DNA from 2 places in the Acidovorax sp. GW835-FHT14G06 genome. Region 2 is predicted to be linked to the other one. Evidence: predicted binding sites of a transcription regulator. Region 2 holds the regulator's gene; the other holds the start of a gene.
The links. The regulator NrdR, encoded in region 2, represses ribonucleotide reductase genes. The targets are predictions, from matches to a motif close to CACNANATNTNGTG.
Positions count from the first base shown of each region.

Region 1: the regulator NrdR is predicted to act here: its motif matches at 1,666-1,679, upstream of AC1Q64_RS20125 (ribonucleoside-diphosphate reductase subunit alpha).

Region 1 is NZ_JBXAGA010000012.1:88,264-91,669, reverse strand. It holds gene AC1Q64_RS20135 (sigma-54-dependent transcriptional regulator) at 1-782, shown strand, start outside; gene ampD (1,6-anhydro-N-acetylmuramyl-L-alanine amidase AmpD) at 766-1,395, shown strand; gene AC1Q64_RS20125 (ribonucleoside-diphosphate reductase subunit alpha) at 1,772-3,406, shown strand, end outside.
Region 2 is NZ_JBXAGA010000001.1:512,163-515,568, reverse strand. It holds gene AC1Q64_RS02260 (bifunctional metallophosphatase/5'-nucleotidase) at 1-546, shown strand, start outside; gene AC1Q64_RS02255 (DMT family transporter) at 595-1,497, opposite strand; gene nrdR (transcriptional regulator NrdR) at 1,770-2,219, opposite strand; gene glyA (serine hydroxymethyltransferase) at 2,237-3,406, opposite strand, start outside.

The DNA of each region.
Region 1 (3,406 bases), on a different contig from region 2:
GCGACCTGCCGCTGGCCATGCAATCGAAGTTGCTGCGCGCCATCCAGGAGCGCAGCGTGCGGCCGCTGGGCTCCACCCAGGAAGAGACCGTGGACGTGCGCATCGTGAGTGCCACCCACCGTGACCTGGCGGCCGACGTGCAGGCAGGCCGGTTCCGCCAGGACCTGTACTACCGGCTCAATGTGATCGAGATCGTCATCCCGCCGCTGCGCGAGCGCCGCGAGGACCTGCCAGCACTGTGCGCTGCGCTGCTCACCCGCATTGCCAACGAGTCGGGCATGCCAGTGCCCCAACTCACCGACCGGGCCCTGAACGCCATCGCCGCCCACCCACTGACCGGCAACGTCCGCGAGCTGGAAAACCTGCTGCACCGCGCAGTGGCATTGAGCGATGGGGACGAGCTGCAGGTGGACACACCAAGCGGAGCAGTAGATGCACAGATGGCACGCCCAGCGTCGCCCGCGCCTGCGTTTGCGCTTGCGCCAGAGGGATCGGCGGTATCCGCGCCCTTCTCTGCCGGACCCCATGCTTCGACCTCCGCCGATAGCCAGGGCCCTCAGCCCCTGGCCAACGGATGCACGGTGCCACTGCCCAGCGACCTGCAGGCCTGGCTGGACCAGCAGGAGCGGGAGATACTGATCCGCGCGCTGAAAGAATCCGGGTTCAACCGCACGGCTACCGCTGCACGCCTCGGCATCAGCCTGCGCCAGATTCGCTACCGCATCGCCCGTCTGAACATCGCCGTGCCCAATGACCAGGACCCGCATGACGACCTGGGCTGACAGCGCACCAGCAGAAAACCCGACGCCCTGGGAGGGCGGCTGGCACCGGGCGGCCCAGCGGCTGGCATCTCCGAATCACGGGCAGCGCCCGGTGCATGCCTCGCAGGTCGATCTGATCGTGGTGCATTCCATCAGCCTGCCACCGGGCGAATACGGTGGCGGTGCCGTGCAACAGTTGTTCACCAACACCCTGGACTGGGATGCGCACCCCTACTACCAGGGCATCCGCGGATTGCAGGTGTCCGCGCATTTTTTCATCGAGCGCACCGGGGTGCTGTGGCAGTTTGTGGATTGTGACCTGCGCGCCTGGCATGCCGGGCAATCGTTCTACCGTGGGAGGAGCCAGTGCAACGACGATTCCATCGGCATTGAACTGGAAGGACTGGAGGGCCTGCACTTCGAGCCCGCACAGTACGAAGCCCTGGCCAGAGTCTGCCAGGACATTGCGCTTCGCTACCCCATTAAGCACATCGCGGGGCATGAACACATTGCCCCAGGGCGCAAACTGGACCCGGGCCCGGGCTTTGACTGGCCACGGCTGCAAAGGGCATTGGACTGGCCTGCGCAGCGACTCCCGCAGAGCACACAAACGGGACCGTCGCAGCCCAGCTGACGCGGCGCCTTCACTGTCGCACGGGCGCATCAATACAAATTTTTCTTTGTGCGTTTGCACATGTTTACCCAAGCAAGTGCCGCGCGGTCTGGCGCAGGAAATCCGCCGCCAAGGTCCGCCGCTGCGCGGTTTGGCATCCCATGCGTCGCATCCACAAGGGCTGGCCGCAGACACCGATAGCTGGCGTACCGGGGCTGGGAACATACTGTTTCCGTTTTGGGGGCTCATTCCGGCGGTACACTACCGGTAGTGTCTTGAACCGCCTCGACACACCATATATAGTGTGCGCCAGACTAAAGTCCGGCGCATCACACACACGCTGCGGCGGCACACCAGGCCGTACGCCCACCCCAGACAGCCCACAGAAGAGGACCCCATGCAAGCTGCTTTGAACACGCCTTCCACTGCCCATGCCGTTACTACCGATGCCCCCGCATCCCAGGCAGCGCCTGCGGCCACGGCCTCCAACACGTTTGCGCACTACCAGATCATTCGCCGCAACGGAGCCGTAGTGCCTTTCGAACCGCAAAAGATCGCGGTGGCCATGATGAAGGCCTTCCTGGCAGTCCACGGTACGCAAGGCGCGGCATCGGCCAGCGTGCGCGAGGTGGTGGACACGCTGACTCATAACGTCACGCGCGCCCTGATGCGCTCGCGCCCTGGCGGAGGCACCTTCCACATTGAAGACGTGCAAGACCAGGTGGAGCTCGGCCTGATGCGTGGCGGTCACCACGAAATTGCCCGCGCCTACGTGCTGTACCGCGAGCGCCGCACGCAAGAACGTGCCCGCCAAGCCGAACAGCAAACCCCCGCTGTGTCCATCCCGCTGCTGCAGGTGATCGATGGGGGCGAGCGTGTTGCGCTGGACCCGAAGCGCCTGCAGGCCCTGATCGAGTCGGCGTGCGTGAACCTAGGCGCCGACGTGAAGGCCGACCCCATCGTGGCCGAGACCATGCGCAACCTGTACGACGGCGTGCCCATGGATGAGGTTTACAAGGCCTCCATCCTGGCAGCCCGTACTCTCATCGAGAAGGATCCCGACTACACCTACGCCACCGCCCGCCTGTTGCTGCACACCATCGTGCGCGAGGTGCTGGGCCGCGAGGTGACGCAGGATGCGATGGGCCAGGCGTACATCGAGTACTTCCCACAATTCATCAAGAAGGGCGTGGACAACGACCTGCTGGATGAGCGCCTGATGCAGTACGACCTGCAACGTCTGGGCGCCGCGCTCAAGGCAGACCGCGACCTGAAATTTGACTACCTCGGCCTGCAGACCCTGTACGACCGCTACTTTCTGCACGTCAAGAAAACCCGCATCGAGCTGCCGCAAGCATTCTTCATGCGTGTGGCCATGGGCCTGGCGCTCAATGAAACCGACCGCGAAGCCCGCGCCATCGAGTTCTATGAAGTGCTCTCGTCGTTCGACTTCATGTCGTCCACCCCCACTCTGTTCAACAGCGGTACGCTGCGCTCCCAACTGTCAAGCTGCTACCTGACCACGGTGCCTGACGACCTCGATGGCATCTACGAGTCCATCAAGGAAAACGCCTTGCTGTCCAAGTTTGCCGGTGGCCTGGGCAACGACTGGACCCGCGTGCGCGCACTGGGCTCGCACATCAAGGGCACCAATGGCGAATCACAAGGCGTGGTTCCCTTCCTCAAGGTGGTCAACGACACAGCCGTGGCCGTGAACCAGGGCGGCAAACGCAAGGGCGCCGTCTGCACCTACCTGGAAACCTGGCACCTGGACATTGAAGAGTTCCTGGAGCTGCGCAAGAACACCGGCGATGACCGCCGCCGCACGCACGACATGAACACGGCCAACTGGATCCCCGACCTGTTCATGCGCCGCGTGATGGAAAAGGGCACCTGGACCCTGTTCTCGCCCTCCAACGTGCCCGACCTGCACGACCTGTTTGGCGCCGACTTTGAAAAGGCCTACGTGGCCTACGAAGAAAAGGCTGCGCGCGGCGAGATCAAGCCCGCCAAGACCATTCAGGCCACGGAT
Region 2 (3,406 bases):
GTAGCGGACGCCCAGTTGCTGGCCACGCGAGCGCCTGCGGACGGTGGTGCGCAGCTGTCCTTCATGAACCCGGGCGGCCTGCGCGCCGACCTGGTGCCTGATGGGCAAGGCCTGGTGCGTTATGGCCAGCTGTATGCGGTGCAGCCATTTGGCAACCAGCTGGTGGTGAAGACCTTCACGGGAGCGCAGATCCGCGCGGTGCTGGAGCAGCAGTTCGCCAGCGCCGGCAACACTGTGCAGAGACCCCGGGTGCTGTCGGTATCCAGTGGGTTCAGTTACCGCTACGACCTGAGCCAGCCTGCCGGGGCGCGCATCAGCCACATGGTGCTGAATGGCGCGCCAGTGACAGACACGCAGTCGGTGCGTGTGGTGATGAGCAGCTTTCTGGACAGCGGCGGCGACAACTTCACAGTGTTGACGCAAGGCCAGGACCGGCGCGTGGGGGAGCTGGATCTGGACGCGCTGGAGTCCTATTTCCGCCTGCAAAGCCCAGTGATGCCGCCAACCACCAACCGTATCACCCGCGTCGCGACCGTCGCGCGCTGAAGCCCGTCTCCGGCGCTGGGTCGCTCGGTCAGTCAGTGGGGCAGTGGGTCAGCCTTCGGTGCGGCGCAAAGCACCCAGCCATCGCAGGGGGTTGAAACCTGTGACCAGCCCGGTCGCCACCAGCACCAAGGTGCCACCCCAGAGCATGCCCGGCCCCAGGGCCTCGCCCAGAAACACATGCCCCCAGGCCACACCAAACAGCGGGATCATGAAGGCGGAACTCATGGCGGCCACGGGCGAGACATGTTTGAGGACCCGCAGGTTAAGCCAGTACGCCAGCCCTGAGGTCACGATGCCCATCACGGCCACGGCGGCCAGTGCCTCTGGAGTAAAACGCGCGGCGGGCAAGGTCCATGCCGCCCCCGGTAGCAGCAGCAACAGGGCTGCAGCGTGGATGCCTGCGGCAATCGACAGCGGCGACATGCGCTTTGTCGCCCGTTTCATCCAGGTGAGAGACAGGCCATAACAGGCCGCGGCTGCCACGCACGCGCCCGCCGCGAGCAGCACCGATGAGGTGGGCGCCACAGGCCCCAGCTGCACGATCAGCGCGACCCCTGCAAAGCCGCAAAGGCAGCCCGCCCATTTGCGCGTGCTCAGCGTGTCCTCCTTCATCCAGGCGGCGGCAATCACGCCAAACGGCACGGCCATGGTGTTGAGTAGCGAGCTGTAGCCCGCAGGCAGGTGCAGGGCCGCCCAGGCGTACAGCAGAAAGGGTACTGCCACCGTCAGCGTGCCAAGCCCCAGCAGCTCACGCCAGTGGCGCCAGGGCCAGGGCTCGCCCGCCCACCGCATGATGCCGATCAGTGTGAGAGTGGCCAGGCCAATCCGCAGCGCGGCCATGACATTGGGGCCCAGAACCGGACTGGCAACGCGGATGAACAGAAAGGAAGCGCCCCACAGGGCAGACAGCAGCACCAGCTGCAGGAAATGGCGAGTTTTCACCGCGCGCATTGTCGGGCACTTGCGCGGACCTTGCCTGAGTGCTGTGCGGTAGTTTTGACGTAAAAACCGCCTGAAGCGCTAGTCCATCATGCTGCAGTAGCTATCAAATTAATAGCTTCTGCGAAGTAGCATGCGCGACATGCGCAGGGGCCATAGCCGAACGTTGCAACGTGCAATCCGTGCCAGTGGCCCCTCGCGCTGCATCGCGCAGACAAGGTAGCAGGGGGGTAGGAGGACACGCAGAGGGCATCAGCGCGACGGCCACTCCGGGGAGCACACTGCTACTTGCGCACCTCATCCACCATGGCGCGGAAGTCGTCGATGTCTTCAAAGCTGCGGTACACACTGGCAAAGCGGATATAGGCCACCTTGTCGAGCTTCTTGAGCTCGCGCATGACCAGCTCGCCAATGCGGCTGGAGATTACTTCGCGCTGCCCCAGGTTGAGCAGTTTTTCTTCGATGCGCTCGATGGCGCTGTCGATCTGGTCGGTGCTGACAGGGCGCTTGCGCAATGCCAGATTGAACGAAGCCAGCAGCTTGCCCCGGTCGTATTCAATGCGGCGCCCGTCCTTCTTGACGATGGCCGGAAAGCTTACCTCCGGCCGCTCGTACGTGGTGAAGCGCTTGTCACACGCACCGCACTGGCGGCGGCGGCGGATGAAGACCCCATCCTCAGACACCCGCGTTTCAACGACTTGCGTTTCGAGGTGGCTGCAGAAGGGGCACTTCATGGCTCTTGGCTGGGGATTTAGCCGTAGACAGGGAAGCGAGCGGTCAACGCATTGACCTTGGCGCGCACGGCAGCGATGTTGGCCTCGTCGCGCGGGTTGTCCAGCACGTCGGCAATCAGATTCGCCGTGATGCGGGCTTCTTCTTCCTTGAAGCCACGCGTGGTCATGGCGGGGGTGCCAATGCGCACGCCGCTGGTCACCATCGGCTTTTCAGGGTCGTTGGGGATCGCGTTCTTGTTGATGGTCATGTGGGCGGCACCGAGCACGGCCTCGGCTTCCTTGCCGGTAATGCCCTTGGCGCGCAGGTCCACCAGCATGACGTGGCTTTGCGTGCCGCCGCTCACGATGCGCAGGCCGCGTGCGGTCAGCGTCTCGGCCACTACCTTGGCGTTCTTGGCGACTTGTTCCTGGTAAGTCTTGAACTCTGGCTGCAGCGCTTCCTTGAAAGCCACTGCCTTGGCGGCGATCACGTGCATCAGCGGGCCACCTTGCAGGCCGGGGAAGATGGCGCTGTTGATGGCCTTTTCGTGCTGGGCCTTCATCAGGATGATGCCGCCACGGGGGCCGCGCAGGCTCTTGTGCGTGGTCGATGTGACCACGTCAGCGTGGGGCACGGGGTTGGGGTACACGCCAGCGGCGATCAGGCCAGCGTAGTGGGCCATGTCCACCATGAAGATCGCGCCCACGTCCTTGGCCACCTTGGCAAAACGTGCAAAGTCGATGTGCAGGCTGTAAGCCGAGGCACCGGCGATGATGAGCTTGGGCTTGGTCTCGTGGGCCTTCTTTTCCATCGCTTCATAGTCGATGGCTTCGTTCGCATCCAGACCATAGGAAACCACGTTGAACCACTTGCCGGACATGTTCAGGGGCATGCCGTGAGTCAGGTGGCCGCCTTCGGCCAGGCTCATGCCCATGATGGTGTCGCCGGGCTTCAAGAAGGCCAGGAACACGGCCTCGTTAGCCGACGCACCGCAGTGGGGCTGCACGTTGGCGGCTTCTGCGCCGAACAGCTGCTTGACGCGGTCAATGGCCAGTTGTTCGGCTACGTCCACATGCTCGCAGCCACCGTAGTAGCGCTTGCCTGGATAGCCTTCGGCGTATTTGTTGGTCAGCTGGGTGCCCTGGGCCCACATCACGGCGGGGGAGGCGTAGTTCTCGCTGGCGATCAGCTCGATGTGGTGCTCTTG